One region of the Mesorhizobium sp. M0174 genome, then DNA from elsewhere that is predicted to be linked to it. Evidence: predicted binding sites of a transcription regulator. Region 1 holds the regulator's gene; the other holds the start of a gene.

Region 1 (7,849 bases):
GTCGTTCACCGTTCCGATGGTTCGGGCACGACGTTCAACTTCACATACTACCTCGGCGACGTCAGCGCGGACTGGAAAGAAAAGGTCGGCGTCGACAAGGCCGTGGAATGGCCGGTCGGCATCGGCGCCAAAGGCAATGAGGGCGTTGCCAACAACGTCTCCCAGACCGGCGGCGCGATCGGTTATGTCGAATACGCCTACGCCAAGCAGAACAAGCTCACCCACACCGACATGATCAACAAGGACGGCAAGAAGGTCGAGCCCACCGCAGCCGCGTTCTCGGCGGCAGCGGCCAATGCCGACTGGAGCTCGCAGCCGGGCTATGGGGTGATCCTCGCCAATGAGCCGGGCGCCGAGTCCTGGCCGATGACGGCGGCGACGTGGATCCTCCTGTATAAGAAGCCGGACGACGCCGCGACCACCGGCGAAGCGCTCAAATTCTTCGCCTGGGCGTATGACAAGGGCGACGAGATGGCCGGCGAGCTGGACTACGTTCCGATGCCCGACAAGGTGGTTGAGAGCGTCAAGGCCATGTGGGCCAAGGAAGTCGTCGGCGACGATGGCAAGCCGCTCTACTCGGCTATGTAATCTCCTCCAGGGAGGGCGTCGACGGCGCCCTCCCTGTTGCCTTTAATCGCGAGGACCCAATGACCATCGCTTCCGATGCCATGCCATCATCTGCAGCAGCCCGGGCCAGGGACGCTACGGTGCGGCGCTTCGCGCTCACAGATGCCATATTTCGCGGACTCACCCGCGCTTCCGCAATCCTTGTGCTGGTCATCCTCGGCGGTGTCGCGATCTCGCTGTTTGCCGGCTCATGGCAGGCGCTGTCGTCCTTCGGCTTTTCTTTCCTGACGACTGAGAGCTGGAATCCGGTCACGGAAAAATTTGGCGCACTGGCGCCGATCTACGGCACCCTGGTGACGGCGGCCATCGCCATCCTGATCGCGGTTCCGATCGGCATCGGCATTGCGATCTTTCTCACCGAGCTCTGCCCGCGCCCGCTCAGGCGCCCGATCGGCATAGCGGTCGAGCTATTGGCCGGCATTCCCTCGATCATCTATGGTATCTGGGGCCTGTTCGTGTTCGCGCCATTCCTGCAGACGACGATACAGCCCTTCATCATCAACATCTTCCACGGCGTGCCGGGACTATCCAGCCTTTTCGCCGGCCCTCCTTACGGCATCGGCCTTCTGACCTCGGCGCTGATCCTCGCCATAATGGTGTTGCCCTTCATCACCTCGATCACCAAGGATGTCTTCGATACGGTGCCGGCGGTGCTGAAGGAATCGGCCTACGGCATCGGTTGCACGACCTGGGAAGTGACCCGGCGCGTGGTCATTCCCTATACCCGCATCGGCATCATGGGCGGCGTCATGCTTGGCCTCGGCCGGGCACTCGGCGAAACCATGGCGGTGACTTTCGTCATCGGCAACGCGCATCGCATCAGTGCCTCCCTGTTCGCACCGGGCACGACGATCTCGGCGACCATCGCCAATGAATTTACCGAGGCCGACGGCGACCTCTACACCTCCTCGCTGGTCGCGCTCGGCCTGATCCTGTTCGTCATCACCTTCCTGATCCTTGCCGCCGCCCGCTATATGCTGATGCGGATCGACGCCCGTACGGGAGCCTGACCGATGTCGACATCCTCATCGCTCCACAGCCGCCGCAAAGCCAGGAATTCGGTGATGATGGCGCTTTGCGTCGTCGCCGCCGGCATCGGACTTGCCTGGCTGGCGCTCATTCTCGGTGCGTTGGTCTATAAGGGCACAGCCGGGCTTTCGTTCGCGGTCTTCACCGAGATGACGCCACCACCGGGCGAAGCCGGCGGCCTGCTCAATGCCATCGCGGGCAGCCTGCTGATGACGATCATCGCCGTTGTCGTCGGCACGCCGATCGGCGTGCTGGCGGGAACCTACATGGCCGAGTATGGACGCTTTTCGCGCATCACCACCGTCGTCCGCTTCATCAACGACATCCTGTTGTCGGCGCCGTCGATCATCATCGGCTTGTTCGTCTATGAATTGATGGTGCGGCCAATGGGACATTTCTCGGCCATTGCCGGCGCCGTGGCGCTTGCCATCCTGGTCATTCCGGTGGTCGTGCGCACCACTGAAGACATGCTCAACCTGGTGCCGAACGCGTTGCGTGAAGCCGGTGCCGCGATCGGCGCGCCACGCTGGGTGGTGATCCGTTCGGTCGCCTACCGCGCCGCATTGTCCGGCATCGTCACCGGCATATTGCTGGCGATAGCACGCATTTCCGGCGAGACGGCGCCGCTGCTTTTCACCGCGCTCAACAACCAGTTCTGGAGCAGCAATATCAACGCGCCGATGGCCAGCCTGCCGGTGACCATCTTCCAGTTCGCTCTCAGCCCTTACGAGGAATGGCAGCAACTGGCGTGGACCGGCGCACTCATAATCACCCTGACGGTTCTGGGCTTGAGCATCCTCGCCCGCAGCCTTACCGGACGCAGAGAGGACAGATGACACAGATGTTGTCCCCAGACATGACGATGACCGAAACGGTCACCGAGAAGACGAAGATCGAGGTCAAGAACCTCAACTTCTACTACGGCCAGAGTAAGGCGCTGAAGGACATCAGCCTGTCGCTGCCCGAGCGCAGCGTCACAGCCTTCATCGGCCCTTCGGGTTGCGGGAAATCGACGCTGCTGCGCGTCTTCAACCGCATCTACGAGCTCTACCCGAAACAGACCGCCGAGGGCCAGGTGCTGCTCGACGGCAAGAACATTCTCGACCGGTCGCAGGATCTCAACCTCCTCAGGACAAAGATCGGCATGGTGTTCCAGAAGCCGACGCCGTTCCCGATGTCGATCTACGAGAACATAGCATTCGGCGTCAGGCTCTACGAGAATCTCGGCAAGTCCGAGATGGACGGCCGCGTCGAGCAAGCGTTGAAGCGGGCCGCGCTGTGGAGCGAGGTCAAGGACAAGCTAAACGCCAGCGGGTTGAGCCTGTCCGGTGGCCAGCAGCAGCGGCTCTGCATCGCGCGCACCGTGGCAGTGAAGCCGGAAGTCATTCTGCTCGACGAACCGGCTTCGGCCCTCGACCCGCTGTCGACGGCCAAGATCGAGGAACTGATCGACGAGTTGCAAGCCGACTACACGATCGTCATCGTCACCCACAACATGCAGCAAGCGGCGCGCGTGTCGCGCCAGACCGCCTTCATGTATCTGGGTGAACTGGTCGAGTTCGACCGGACTGAGAAGATCTTCACATCGCCCCGCGAGAAGCGCACGCAGGACTACATCACCGGCCGCTTCGGCTGAGCCGTTCCGATCATGCATATGAGGACAGGACCATGGGCGAACACACAGTCGCTTCTTTCGACGAGGATCTCGAGCAGATCAGTAAGCTGATCCGCGACATGGCCGACCTCGCCGGTTCGATGGTCGGCGGGGCGACCAAGGCCCTGTTGAATTCCGACAACGTGCTGGCGCAGCGCGTCGTCTCCGACGACGCCATCATGGACGCGCGTCAACGCGAACTGGACGATCGCGCCATCACCCTGATCGCCAAGCGCCAGCCAATGGCTCACGATCTGCGCCATGTCGTCGGAGCGATCCGCATGGCCGGCGACCTCGAACGCATCGGCGACCTTGCCAAGAATATCGCCAAGCGTGTGAGCGCGGTCGGCCTCAGCGTCACGCCGCGCGACCTATCGCATTCCATCGATGCGATGGCGCAGCTGGTGCTCATCCAAGTGCAGGGCGTCATCGAGGAATATGCCGCAGGCGATGCGGCCGCGTTGGCCAAGCTGCGCGCCGCCGACGAGCGTATCGACGTCAAATACACGTCCGTGTTCCGCGAGCTGTTAACCTACATGATGGAAGATCCGCGCAACATCACCGCTTGCACGCATCTGCTGTTCTGCGCCAAGAATCTCGAGCGGATCGGCGACCATGTCACCAACATCGCCGAGAATGCGTATTATGTGCTGACCGGCGAGCAATTGCCCGTCAATCGTCCGAAGCAGGACGAAACGACAATGTCCGCGCCGGTGACATGATGGGGGTGCCCAGCCGATGATCGCACCACGCATAATGGTGGTGGAGGACGAGGAGCCGTTGGGCGTGCTGCTCCGCTACAATCTCGAATCCGAAGGCTACCAGGTCGAGGTGGTGACACGCGGCGACGAAGCCGAGATCCGTTTGCAGGAAAATGTGCCCGACCTTCTGGTGCTCGACTGGATGATACCGGCGGTTTCCGGCATCGAGCTCTGCCGCAGGTTGCGCGTGCGCCCCGAAACCGAGCGGCTGCCGATCATCATGCTGACCGCGCGCGGCGAGGAGAGCGACCGGGTGCGCGGTCTTTCGACCGGCGCCGACGACTATCTGGTCAAACCGTTTTCGACGCCGGAATTCATGGCCAGGGTCAAGGCGCTGCTGCGGCGCGCCAAGCCGGAAGTGCTGTCCAGCGTGTTGAAGGTCGGCGACATCGTGCTCGATCGCGAATCGCACAGGGTCTATCGCAAGAAGAGCGAGATCCGGCTCGGGCCGACCGAATTCCGACTGCTCGAGTTCATGATGCGGCATCCGGGCCGCGTCTTCTCGCGTAGCCAGTTGCTCGATAATGTCTGGGGCGAGACGATCTACATCGACGAACGCACCGTCGACGTCCATGTCGGGCGGCTGCGCAAAGCCGTCAATAACGGCCGCATGCCGGATGTCATCCGCACCATCCGCGGTGCCGGCTATGCGATCAGGGAAGATTGACCCGCCTGGTCAGGCGACGTTCTTTCTGACGCCGGGCCTCATTTGCGCGCCCGGCGCGAAAATCTCCTGGTCGACGAAGCTTAACGCCCGCATCGCGCAGCCTTCGCGGATCAGCGGCAATTCGTTCGGCTCGGTATCGAAGGAGATCGAGCCCGAGTGCTGGCCGCCGGCGGTCTGGGCGATTGCCTTGCGCAAGGCCGGCTCGATCAGATCGAAGGCAGCGGCACTGGCGCCGACCATCGCGACCGGTGCCGGATCGATCAGCGCGAACAGCGAGCCGAGACCGAAACCCAGCGCTTCGCCGGCCTTGCGGTAGGCCTCGCGTTCCGGCCCATCCTTCTCGCGCGCGCGGGCGGCCAGCGCGCGCATGTCGGCGTCGCTGACGTCGGCGATAGGTTCGCTGTCTTCGCTCATCTGCCTGGCGTTGCGCCAGATGGCATAGTTGCCGGCATAGGCTTCGATGCAGCCGCGCCGCCCGCAACGGCAGAGCGCGCCGCCCGGACGATGGATCATGTGGCCAAATTCGCCGCCCGAGGAATGCGTCCCGGTGAACAGTTCGCCCTTCAGCACAAGCCCCATACCGATGCCATGCGAAAGCAGGATGGCGATGAAGTCGTCGCGATAGCGATCCGGATTGCGCCAGCGCAAAGCCACCGCCATCATATTGCAGTCGTTCTCCACCGTGGCCGGGATGCCGAATTCGTCCTCCAGCATGTCGGCAAAGGCGATGTCGGTCTGCGGCGTGATCGGCGACCACAGCATGGCGCGTGCAGGGGAGTCGGTAATGCCCTGAATCGCCAGGGCGATGCGGGCGACACTGCGGACGTCAAGGTCTGGGTCCTCAAGCCGGCGCCGGACGATGGCCATGCATTCGCGGATCAGCTCGTCGCGCGGCATGGTCAGCGTGTCCAGCCGGCGCTGTTCCTCGGCGACCACCTGTCCCGCATAGTCGATAATGGCGGCCGACAGGAAATTCAGTGACAACACCACGGTCAGCACCGCCGCCGCTTCCGGGTTGAGGGCGAGGCCGACCTGTGGACGACCGCGTTTCAACGAAACGGGCTCACTTGCCTTGCTCTCGGCGAGGATGCCTTCCCGTATCAGGTCGGAGGAGATCGCCGATATGGTTGAATGACTGAGGCCGGTGGTGGCTGCGATCTCCGTACGCGATGGCTGGCCGGCCCGGCGCACCGCCGAGATCACCATCGCCCGGTTGCGCCGGCGCAAATCGTCATGGCGGATTCCGACCGACATCGTTTTGCTTTCCTCCCGGTTGCCGCGGCCGCTCATGAACCGGAAGCCGTCGGTAATGTCCGACAAATAGTGTCGGATGCGGCAAATAGTGTCAGATGCAGGTGGCGCTGTCATCGTTTATTCCGACGCTCGAAAAAACTCGCACAGTCATCAAAATCCATCAGAATCGATGTTGACAGCAGCCGGAGATCGGGCCAGTATTTTTTCGAGGCTCGAAAAAATTAGAGCTTCTAAGCTGGTCTTTGAGCCAATTGGTCACGCCGTACGCGGCGCAGGGAGGATATGATGAAGAAATTCACGACCGCCATTCTGGCGGGTGTCGCCATGACGCTGGCGCTGGCGTCGGTGGCGCAGGCGAAAGACAAGGTCATCGGCGTTTCCTGGTCGAACTTCCAGGAAGAGCGCTGGAAGACCGACGAGGCCGCAATGAAGGCGGCCATCGAGGCCGCCGGCGACAAGTATATTTCCGCCGACGCACAGTCCAACCCCGGCAAGCAGCTCACCGACGTCGAGAGCCTGATCTCGCAGGGTGCCAATGCGCTGATCATCCTGGCACAGGATGCCTCGGCCATCGGGCCGGCCGTGCAGAAGGCACTGGACGAAGGCATCCCGGTCGTCGGCTATGACCGGCTGATCGAGAACAAGGACGTGTTCTATCTGACCTTCGACAACAAGGAAGTCGGCCGCATGCAGGCCCGCGAAGTCTTCAAGGTGAAGCCGGAAGGCAACTACGTCTTCATCAAGGGTTCGGGTTCCGATCCGAATGCCGATTTCCTGTTTGCCGGTTCGATGGAGGTGCTGAAGGAGGCCATCGACAGCGGCAAGATCAAGAATGTCGGCGAGGCCTATACGGACGGCTGGCTGCCGGCCAACGCTCAGAAGAACATGGAACAGTTCCTGACCGCCAACGACAACAAGGTCGATGCCGTGGTCGCGGCCAATGACGGCACCGCCGGTGGCGTCGTCGCCGCGCTGACGGCGCAAGGGCTGGCCGGATCGGTTCCGGTCTCGGGCCAGGACGGCGACCACGCCGCACTGAACCGCATCGCGCTTGGCACACAGACCGTGTCGGTGTGGAAGGACGCGCGCGAGCTCGGTAAGAACGCCGCCGAGATCGCCTCGCAGCTTGCCGACGGCAAGCAGATGACCGACATTGCCGGCGTGAAGGATTTCACCACGCCCGGCGGCAACACGGTCAAGTCGCTGTTCCTGACTCCGGTCGCCATCACCAAGGATAACCTCAACGTCGTCATCGACGCCGGCTGGATCAAGAAAGAAGAGGTCTGCGCCGGCGTGGCGGCTGGCACTGTTGCGGTCTGCAACTGAGCCGACGTTTCCGAGAAGCCCGAACGCCGCGGCCGCTCGCCGCGGCGTTTTTTCAAAAAGAATTGTTTTTCCGCTTCCGGCGGATAACTTCTAGGCTGCTTCCGGCATCCGCGGCAGACGGCAACCCGGCGGGAGAAACATCATGACCGACACGACTTCCAACACGCCGGTCGACAGCACGGCAGACCGGGCGCGGGAATCCGAGCTCGGCATCGTTGCCCGATTTCTCAAGGCAACCGAGATCGACACCCGCATGCTCGGCATGGTCGGCGCGCTGTTGGTCATCTGGATCGGCCTGCATGTCGTTTCCAGCGTACGGCTCGGCGTCAATCCGTTCGACTTCGACAGCCGGACCTTCCTGACGCCACGCAATCTCTGGAACCTCTCGGTGCAGACTTCCGCCGTGGCCATAATGGCCGCCGGAATGGTGCTGGTTATCGTCATGCGCAATATCGACCTGTCGGTCGGTTCCGCCGAAGGCCTGATCGGCGTGGTCATGGGCTTTGCGCAGGTGCATTTCCTGGTGCGAAT
Region 2 (7,849 bases), on a different contig from region 1:
TCGAAACCTGTCCGCTGCCCCCTTCACCATTTCACGACCCTTAGCCGCCATACTTCTCCAGGAAAGCCTCCGCCGACAGTTCCCGAAAGTCTTCGAGCGCGGCGCGCAGCCGAGCGTGGTCCCAGTCCCACCAGGCGAGCGCCTGGTAGCGCTCCGCGGTGCGGCGGTCGAAGCGTTCGCGGATCGGCTTGGCCGGTACGCCGGCGACGATGGTGTAGGGCGCGACGTCCTTCGACACCACCGCGCCGGCGCCGACCGCCGCGCCGTCGCCGACGGTGACGCCGGGCAGGATAGTCGAGCCGTGGCCGAGCCAGGTGTCGTGGCCGATGGTGACGCGCTTGGCGCGGCGCTGGGCGAAGAATTCGCTTTCGTGCTCGGCGTCGTCCCAATAGTCCGAAGCGCGATAGGTGAAATGGTGCAGCGTCGGCCGCCAGGTCGGGTGGTTGGTGGCATTGATGCGCACGCTGGCGGCGATGTTGGCGAATTTGCCGATCGTCACGCACCAGACGCCGCAGTCCTGCATCATGTAGGAATAGTCGCCGAGCGTGCTTTCGGAAACCCGGCAGCGCTCGGCGATCTCCGTCCAGCGGCCAAGCGTCGAGTTCTCGACTTGCGCCGTCTCGTGGATCAGCGGTGCCTCCGACAGTTTCCTGGTCATGCGGCGATTTTTCCGGCGGCGAAGGCGGTCACGTCGATGACGCGGTCGGCGACCGCCTCACGCACGTCGTGATCATGGAAGATGCCGAGCAAAGCGACGCCCGCCGCCTTCTTGGCGGCGATCAGGGAAATCACGACGTCGCGGTTCCTTGCGTCGAGCGAGGCGGTCGGCTCGTCTAGCAGCAGGATCGGATGCTCGGTGATGAAGCCGCGCGCGATGTTGACGCGCTGCTGTTCGCCGCCGGAGAACGTCGCCGGCGGCAGCGCCCAGAGTTTTTCCGGCAGGTTCAGCTGCGCCAGCAAGGCACGTGCCTTGCCGCGCGCGACCTCACGCTCCTCGCCGCGCTCGACCAGCGGCTCGGCGACGACATCGAGCGCCGAGACACGCGGCACGGTGCGCAGGAACTGGCTGACATAGCCGATGGTAAGCCGGCGGACGGCAAGCACGGTGCGCGGGCTGGCCGCGGCGAGATCGATCAGCCCGCCCTCGTGCTGGACGATGATCTGGCCTTCGTCGGCGGCATAATTGCCGTAGAGCATTTTCAGGATCGAGCTCTTGCCGGCCCCGGACGGGCCGCCGAGCACGGCGCATTCGCCGGCCCTGATCGCGAACGAGACGCCGGCAACCACCGGCAATTTGATGCCGTCGCGCAGATGCATGGTGAAGCTCTTGGCGACATCGGAGACGACGAGGGGGGTTGCCATAGTCACACCTGCAGAATGGAAGAAACGAGAAGCTGGGTGTAGGGCGCGCGCGGATCGTCGAGGACGCGGTCGGTGAGGTCGCTTTCGACGACGCGGCCGTCCTTCATCACCATCATGCGCTGCGACAACAGCCGCGCCACCGCGAGATCGTGGGTGACGACGATCGCCGCCAGGCCGAGATCGGTGACCAGCCCGCGCAGCAGATCGAGCAGACGTGCCTGCACCGACACGTCGAGACCACCGGTCGGCTCGTCCATGAACACCAGCCGTGGGCCGGTAACGAGGTTGCGGGCGATCTGCAGGCGCTGGCGCATGCCGCCGGAAAAGGCGCGCGGCTCGTCGTCGATGCGGTCTTCGTCGATCTCGACGCGCGACAGCCAGTCGACCGCCGTGGCTCGGATTTTTCCGTAGTGGCGGTCGCCGACCGCCATCAGCCGCTCGCCGACATTGGCGCCGGCCGACACCGTCATGCGCAGACCATCGGCGGGGTTCTGGTGGACAAAGCCCCAGTCGGTGCGCATCAAAAAGCGGCGCTCGGCCTCGCTCATGCGGTAGAGCTCGCGGAATTGGCCATCGCGCATGCGGTAGCTGGCGGTGCCGGAGCTGGGCAGTAGCCTTGTCGACAGGCAGTTGAGCAAAGTCGTCTTGCCGGAACCGGATTCGCCGACGACAGCCAGCACTTCGCCCGGCCACAGATCGAAGGTGACGTTCTCGCAGCCGACGCGCGAGCCGTAGAATTTGGACAGCGCAGAGACGCGCAGCAGCGGTTCGTCCGTCATTGCGCCGGCTCCGTTTTTTCCAGGGCAAGAGGGATTTCGGGCGCAAGATGGCCGCGATGGCCTTCGGCCCGCCGCTTCTCGCAATGATCGGTGTCGGAGCAGACGAACATGTGGCCGCCATGGTCGTCGAGGATAACTTCGTCGAGATAGACGTTCTCGGCCGCGCACAGTGCGCAGGGCTGGTCGAAGGTCTGCACCTCGAACGGATGGTCCTCGAAGTCGAGGCTGACCACATCGGTGAAGGGCGGCAGTGCATAGATGCGCTTTTCGCGGCCGGCGCCGAACAATTGCAAAGCCGGCGAACGGTGCATTTTCGGGTTGTCGAATTTCGGCGTCGGCGACGGGTCCATCACATAGCGGCCCTCGACCTTGACCGGATAGGCATAGGTGGTGGCGATGCGGCCATGTTTGGCGATGTCCTCGTAGAGTTTTACATGCATCAGGCCGTATTCCTCCAGCGCATGCATTTTGCGCGTCTCGGTCTCGCGTGGCTCGAGGAAGCGCAGCGGTTCGGGGATCGGCACCTGATAGACCAGCACCTGACCCGCGCTCAGCGGATGCTCGGGGATGCGGTGGCGAGTCTGGATGATGGTCGCCTTGGCCGTCTCGGTGGTGACGGCGACATTGGCGACCTTCTTGAAGAAGGCGCGGATCGAGACGGCATTGGTGGTGTCGTCGGCGCCCTGGTCGATGACCTTGAGCACATCATCCGGGCCAATGATCGAAGCGGTGACCTGCACACCGCCGGTGCCCCAGCCATAGGGCATCGGCATTTCGCGCGAGGCAAACGGCACCTGGTAGCCAGGGATGGCGATACCCTTGAGGATCGCCCGGCGGATCATCCGCTTGGTCTGCTCGTCGAGATAGGCGAAGTTGTAGGTGGCGATGTCGGTTGGTTGTGCGGTCATTCCGCGGCCTCTCTCTTCTCTTCGGCCTTGCCGGCGTTTTCGCGGGCGTCGTGCTCGGCGCGCATGCGGCGCACGAGGTCGAGCTCGGCCTGGAAATCGACATAGTGCGGCAGCTTCAGATGCTCGACGAAGCCGGTCGCCTGGACATTGTCGGAATGCGAGATGACGAACTCCTCGTCCTGGGCGGCGGCGACGACATCCTCACCCAACTCCGAGGCACGCAGCGCGCGGTCGCATAGCGCCATGGCCATCGCCTTGCGCTCGCTCTGGCCGAAGACGAGGCCGTAGCCGCGGGTGAATTGCGGCGGCGCCTTGGCCGAGCCCTTGAACTGATTGACGATCTGGCATTCGGTGACGCGGATGCTGCCGAGCGGCACGGCAAAGGGCAGTTCCGGCACGTCCAGTTCCAGTTCGACCTTACCGATACGGACCTCGCCGACGAAGGGATGGTTGCGCGCATAGCCGCGCTGGGTGGAATAGCCGAGCGCCAATAAAAACCCCTCATCGCCGCGCGACAACGCCTGCAGGCGGATGTCGCGCGCCATCGGGAATTCGAGCGGCTCGCGGGTGATGTCGCCGGGGACATGATCTTCAGGCATGTCGCCGTCGGATTCGATCAGGCCCTCGCGGGCGAGGATCGCCGACACGCGCGGCATGGCTTCCGCCTCGCCGGCACGCTGCTCCGGCTCGGCGACTTCGCCGCCTGCGGCAAGCTCGGGATCGAGCAGCCGGTGGGTGTAGTCGAAAGTCGGGCCGAGCAACTGGCCGCCGGGCAGGTCCTTGTAGGTCGCCGACACCCGCCGCTCGACCAGCATCGTGCCTGTGTCGACCGCCTTGGTGTAGCCGAAGCGCGGCAGCGTGGTGCGATAGGCGCGAATGAGGAAGATCGCCTCGATCATGTCGCCGCGCGCCTGGACGATGGCGAGTGCCGCCAATTCCCTGTCGTAGAGCGAACCTTCACTCATTACCCGGTCGACGCCGAGCGCCAGTTGCTCGACGATCTGGTCGAGGCGAAGTGCGGGCACCGAACGATCGCCGCGCCGGCGGTCGGCGAGCAGTTTGTGGGCGTTGCGAATGGCCGCTTCGCCACCCTTTACCGCGACATACATCCTACGCCTCCATCGTCTTGATGCGCGTCGTGCGCGGCAGGCAGGCAATCGCGTCGGACGTGGCGAGGATGATATCGACGCCACGCGGAAAGCGCTGGTTGTTCTGCTTCCATTGCTCGACGAAATGACGCGGCATTTGCGCCGGCGCGATCGTCGCCGTCTTCTCGATGCCCGGGCCTTCGAGCAGCAGCGGAGCGCCGGAGACAAGATCGCTGACCTCGAGGATCAGCGTCGTGGAGCGATCGGGATAATCCTGGGTGCCTTGCGAAAACCCGTCGAGCGCCATCATCTCGGCCGGCGTGGCGATCAGCGCGAAATGCGCGTCGGCCGGGGTGTTGGCGAGCGGCGCGCCGGTATGGAAGCCAAGCCAGGATTTCACCGTCGCCGAAGCCTGCAAGGCGGGGTCGAGCCAGAGCGGCGTGTCGTTATCGCACAGCGCCAGCGCAATGGCGCCCGCGGTGGCTGACAGCGGCGTCGGTGGATGGGTAAAGACCGGCAGGGGCTGCAGTGTGCCCGGCCGCGCCATCGCGTCCATCACTGCCCGGAAGACCGTCTGGGCGTCGAACACCGGATCGGCAAAGCCGCCTTCGATCGCTTGGGTTACGATGTCCATCAGTCTTCTCCGCGTACCATGGTGAAGAAATCGACCTTGGTCGCCGCCGTCTCGGCGCGGCGCTGGTCACGGGCCTTGGCCAGTGCCGTCCGCAAGGGCGCGACGAGCCTGGCCTCGACCTCGTTGCGGTGAGCCGGGTCCTGCCAGAGCGCGTCGGCGATTGCCGCCAGCCTTGCCTTCTGCTTGTCGCGGCCGAGCGCATAGCAGTGGCCGACCTGTCCGGAGGCGAGCCGGACGGTGGCGCGGGTGACCGTCGCCTCGCCAACGTTGAACGGCGCGCCGCCGCCACCGATGCGGCCACGCACGGTGACCAGGCCGGTTTCGGGGCCGCGCAGGAGTTCCGCCTCAGAAGGCAGGCCGGCTTCGTTCCACAGACGGACGATATCGTCGCTGGTCGATTGCGCCAGCGTTGCCATAACGGCCTTGCGCCCAGCCTGATCGCGCGCTTCCTGTCCTCGCATGGTTAACACTCCCTTGCATTGAAATTTGTCTATTGATATAGACAATTATACAAATTATATCTATTATCTAATGCGTGTCTATGACGGGTGCATGACAAGGGCGAGAAGAGGGGGCGCAAAGGTTGGGGCAGAAAATGATCGGACAAGCCAACAGCATCGAGCGGCGCAGCGGTGTCGCGCTGTGGCGGCAGATCGCCGATCGGATCCTGCATTCGATTGCCGTCGGCGATTTTCCCGAAAATGCGGCGTTGCCGCCGGAGGTGGCACTTGCCGAGCGCTATGGCGTCAACCGCCACACCGTCCGCAGCGCCATTGCAGCGCTGGTGCAGGAGGGTGTGCTCAGGGCAGAGCAGGGGCGGGGCACCTTCGTGCTGTCGCGCAGGCGGCTGTCATATCCGATCGGCGCCCGCACCCGCTTTTCGGAGGGATTGCAAGGACAGGCGTCCGAGCGGCATATCACCTTGCTTGCGTCATCGGTCGAGCCTGCCAACCGTCGTGTCGCAGAGAGCTTAGGCCTTGCAAAGGGGGTCGACGTGATACGCCTGGAAACGCGCGGCGAAGCCGATGGAATGCCGGTGTCCCGCGCTGCCGGCTGGTTCGATGCCAGGCGCTTTGCCGGGATCGATGCTGCCATGGCGGAAACGGGTTCGATCACCGCATCGCTGGCACGCTTCGGCGTCAGCGACTATCTCCGGCAATCGACGGTGCTGTCGGCGCGCCATGCCGATGCCGCCGACCTTGCGGACCTCGACCTGCAGCCCGGCGCCATCGTGCTGGTGACGGTCGCCGTCAACGTCACGCCCGACGGTCAGCCGATCCAGTTTTCGGAGTCGCGCTTCCCGGCCGAGCGGATCGAGCTCAAACTGTCGGCGCTCTGAGATGCGCCAGCCCCGGCATCATCCGACCTGAATGACAGCCTTGATCAGGCCGGACTTCTCATGCGCCCAGCGGGCGAGGTCATGCGGCGTTTCGCCAAGCGTCGTGCGGTGCGTGACGAGCTTAGCCAACGGCACCGCGCCGTTGCGGATCGAGGCGGCGACATGGTCGAAATCGGCACGCAGCGCGTTGCGGCTGCCGATCAGCATCATCTCGCGCTTGTGGAATTCGGGATCGGAAAAGGCGATGTCGTCCTTGACGACGCTGACCAGCACCAGCGCCCCGCCATGCGCGACATGGGCGAAGGCCGACTGCACCGACTGGGTGTTGCCGGTGGCATCGAAAACCATGTCAAAACCGTCGCCGTCGGTTGCTTGCCGCACCAGGTCCGCAGCAGCGCCCTGCGAGCCGTCGAGGGTCGCGAAGCCGAGTTCGCTTTCGGCGAAACTCAGCCTCCCCGCACTCATGTCGAGCAGCGTCACGTCGAGCCCGGCGATGCGGGCGAACAGCGCCGTGCCGAGCCCGATCGGGCCAGCGCCAATGACCAGCGTGCGCGCACCTGGATCAGCCAGCGAGCGCCGCACGGCATGGGCGCCGATCGCCAGGAATTCCACGGCAGCAGCATCGGCCAGCGACAGGCCGTTTGCCGGATAAAGATTTTGCGCCGGCACCAGGATTTGCTCGCACATGGCGCCGTCGCGGTGGACGCCGAGCACCTCGATCTTGACGCAGCAATTCGGCTTGCCGTGCCGGCAGGCGATGCATTTGCCGCAGGCGAGATAGGGATTGACGACCACCGGTTCGCCGATTGCCAGATCGACGCCCTCACCAACCTCGATCACGGTGCCGGAAACTTCGTGGCCCATAGTGCGGGGATAGGCGAGGAACGGGTGCTTGCCTTCGAAGATGTGATAGTCGGTGCCGCAGATGCCGACATGGCTGACGGCGACCAGCGCCCAGCCGGCGGGCGGCGCGCCAGGCGCCGGGCGATCTTCGAGGACAAGTTCGCCGGGCGAGCGGCAGACGACGGCTTTCATGCTTCAATCCAGTCGGTTCATGGCACCGCCGGCTCTGCTGTCGCGAGGCCGGCGGTTGTGGGGAGGCGGTCTATTTGCCGCGGCGGCGCAGCCCGTCGAAATAGACGATGACGATGATCAGCACACCGGTGATGATGCGCTGCCAGAAGGCGTTGACGTTGAGCAGATTGGCGCCGTTGTTGATGGTGGCAAGGATGAAGGCGCCGAGCAGCGGCCCGTGCACTGAGCCGACAGCGCCGAACAGCGAGGTGCCGCCGATCACCGAGGAGGCGATCGCCTGCAATTCCCAGCCCTCGGCCTGTGTCGGATTGCCGATGCCGATGCGCGAGGCGAGAAGCACGCCGACGAATGCCGCACACAGCCCCGACAGCGTGTAGGCCATGTAGATGGTGCGCTGGACGTTGACGCCTGACAGGCGCGACGCCTCGGCGTTGGAGCCGACCGAGAACAGATAGCGGCCCCAGCGGCTGTGGTGCAGGAAGATGTAGGCCGGGATGCCGACCAGGATCACCATCCAGAACAGATTGGGGACGCCGACGAAGGAACTGCGCGAGAACGTCTGGAAGGCATCGTTGTTGATCGAGATCGAGTTGCCGTTGGTCATCAACAGACCGATGCCGCGCAGCGAGGTCAGCGTCGCCAGGGTGATGATGAAGGGTGGGAGGCCCATCTTGACGATGCCGAAGCCGTGGAACATGCCGATG

The links. The regulator PhoB, encoded in region 1, activates phosphate uptake and scavenging genes when phosphate is short. The targets are predictions, from matches to a motif close to TGTCATNNANCTGTCAT.
Region 2: phnF (phosphonate metabolism transcriptional regulator PhnF) is a predicted target of PhoB. The motif match lies at 5,313-5,329, and genes of this name have one in related genera.

The regions. Positions count from the first base shown of each region.
Region 1 covers NZ_JAMYTB010000005.1:143,396-151,244, reverse strand. The annotation lists gene pstS (phosphate ABC transporter substrate-binding protein PstS) at 1-588, shown strand, start outside; gene pstC (phosphate ABC transporter permease subunit PstC) at 648-1,637, shown strand; gene pstA (phosphate ABC transporter permease PstA) at 1,641-2,492, shown strand; gene pstB (phosphate ABC transporter ATP-binding protein PstB) at 2,489-3,292, shown strand; gene phoU (phosphate signaling complex protein PhoU) at 3,325-4,032, shown strand; gene phoB (phosphate regulon transcriptional regulator PhoB) at 4,049-4,738, shown strand; gene NKJ13_RS12810 (ROK family protein) at 4,748-5,992, opposite strand; gene xylF (D-xylose ABC transporter substrate-binding protein) at 6,278-7,318, shown strand; gene NKJ13_RS12800 (sugar ABC transporter permease) at 7,461-7,849, shown strand, end outside.
Region 2 covers NZ_JAMYTB010000001.1:17,557-25,405, forward strand. The annotation lists gene NKJ13_RS00095 (DapH/DapD/GlmU-related protein) at 41-658, opposite strand; gene phnL (phosphonate C-P lyase system protein PhnL) at 655-1,362, opposite strand; gene phnK (phosphonate C-P lyase system protein PhnK) at 1,365-2,141, opposite strand; gene NKJ13_RS00110 (alpha-D-ribose 1-methylphosphonate 5-phosphate C-P-lyase PhnJ) at 2,138-3,049, opposite strand; gene NKJ13_RS00115 (carbon-phosphorus lyase complex subunit) at 3,046-4,158, opposite strand; gene phnH (phosphonate C-P lyase system protein PhnH) at 4,160-4,771, opposite strand; gene phnG (phosphonate C-P lyase system protein PhnG) at 4,771-5,232, opposite strand; gene phnF (phosphonate metabolism transcriptional regulator PhnF) at 5,367-6,110, shown strand; gene NKJ13_RS00135 (zinc-binding alcohol dehydrogenase family protein) at 6,129-7,145, opposite strand; gene NKJ13_RS00140 (ABC transporter permease) at 7,216-7,849, opposite strand, start outside.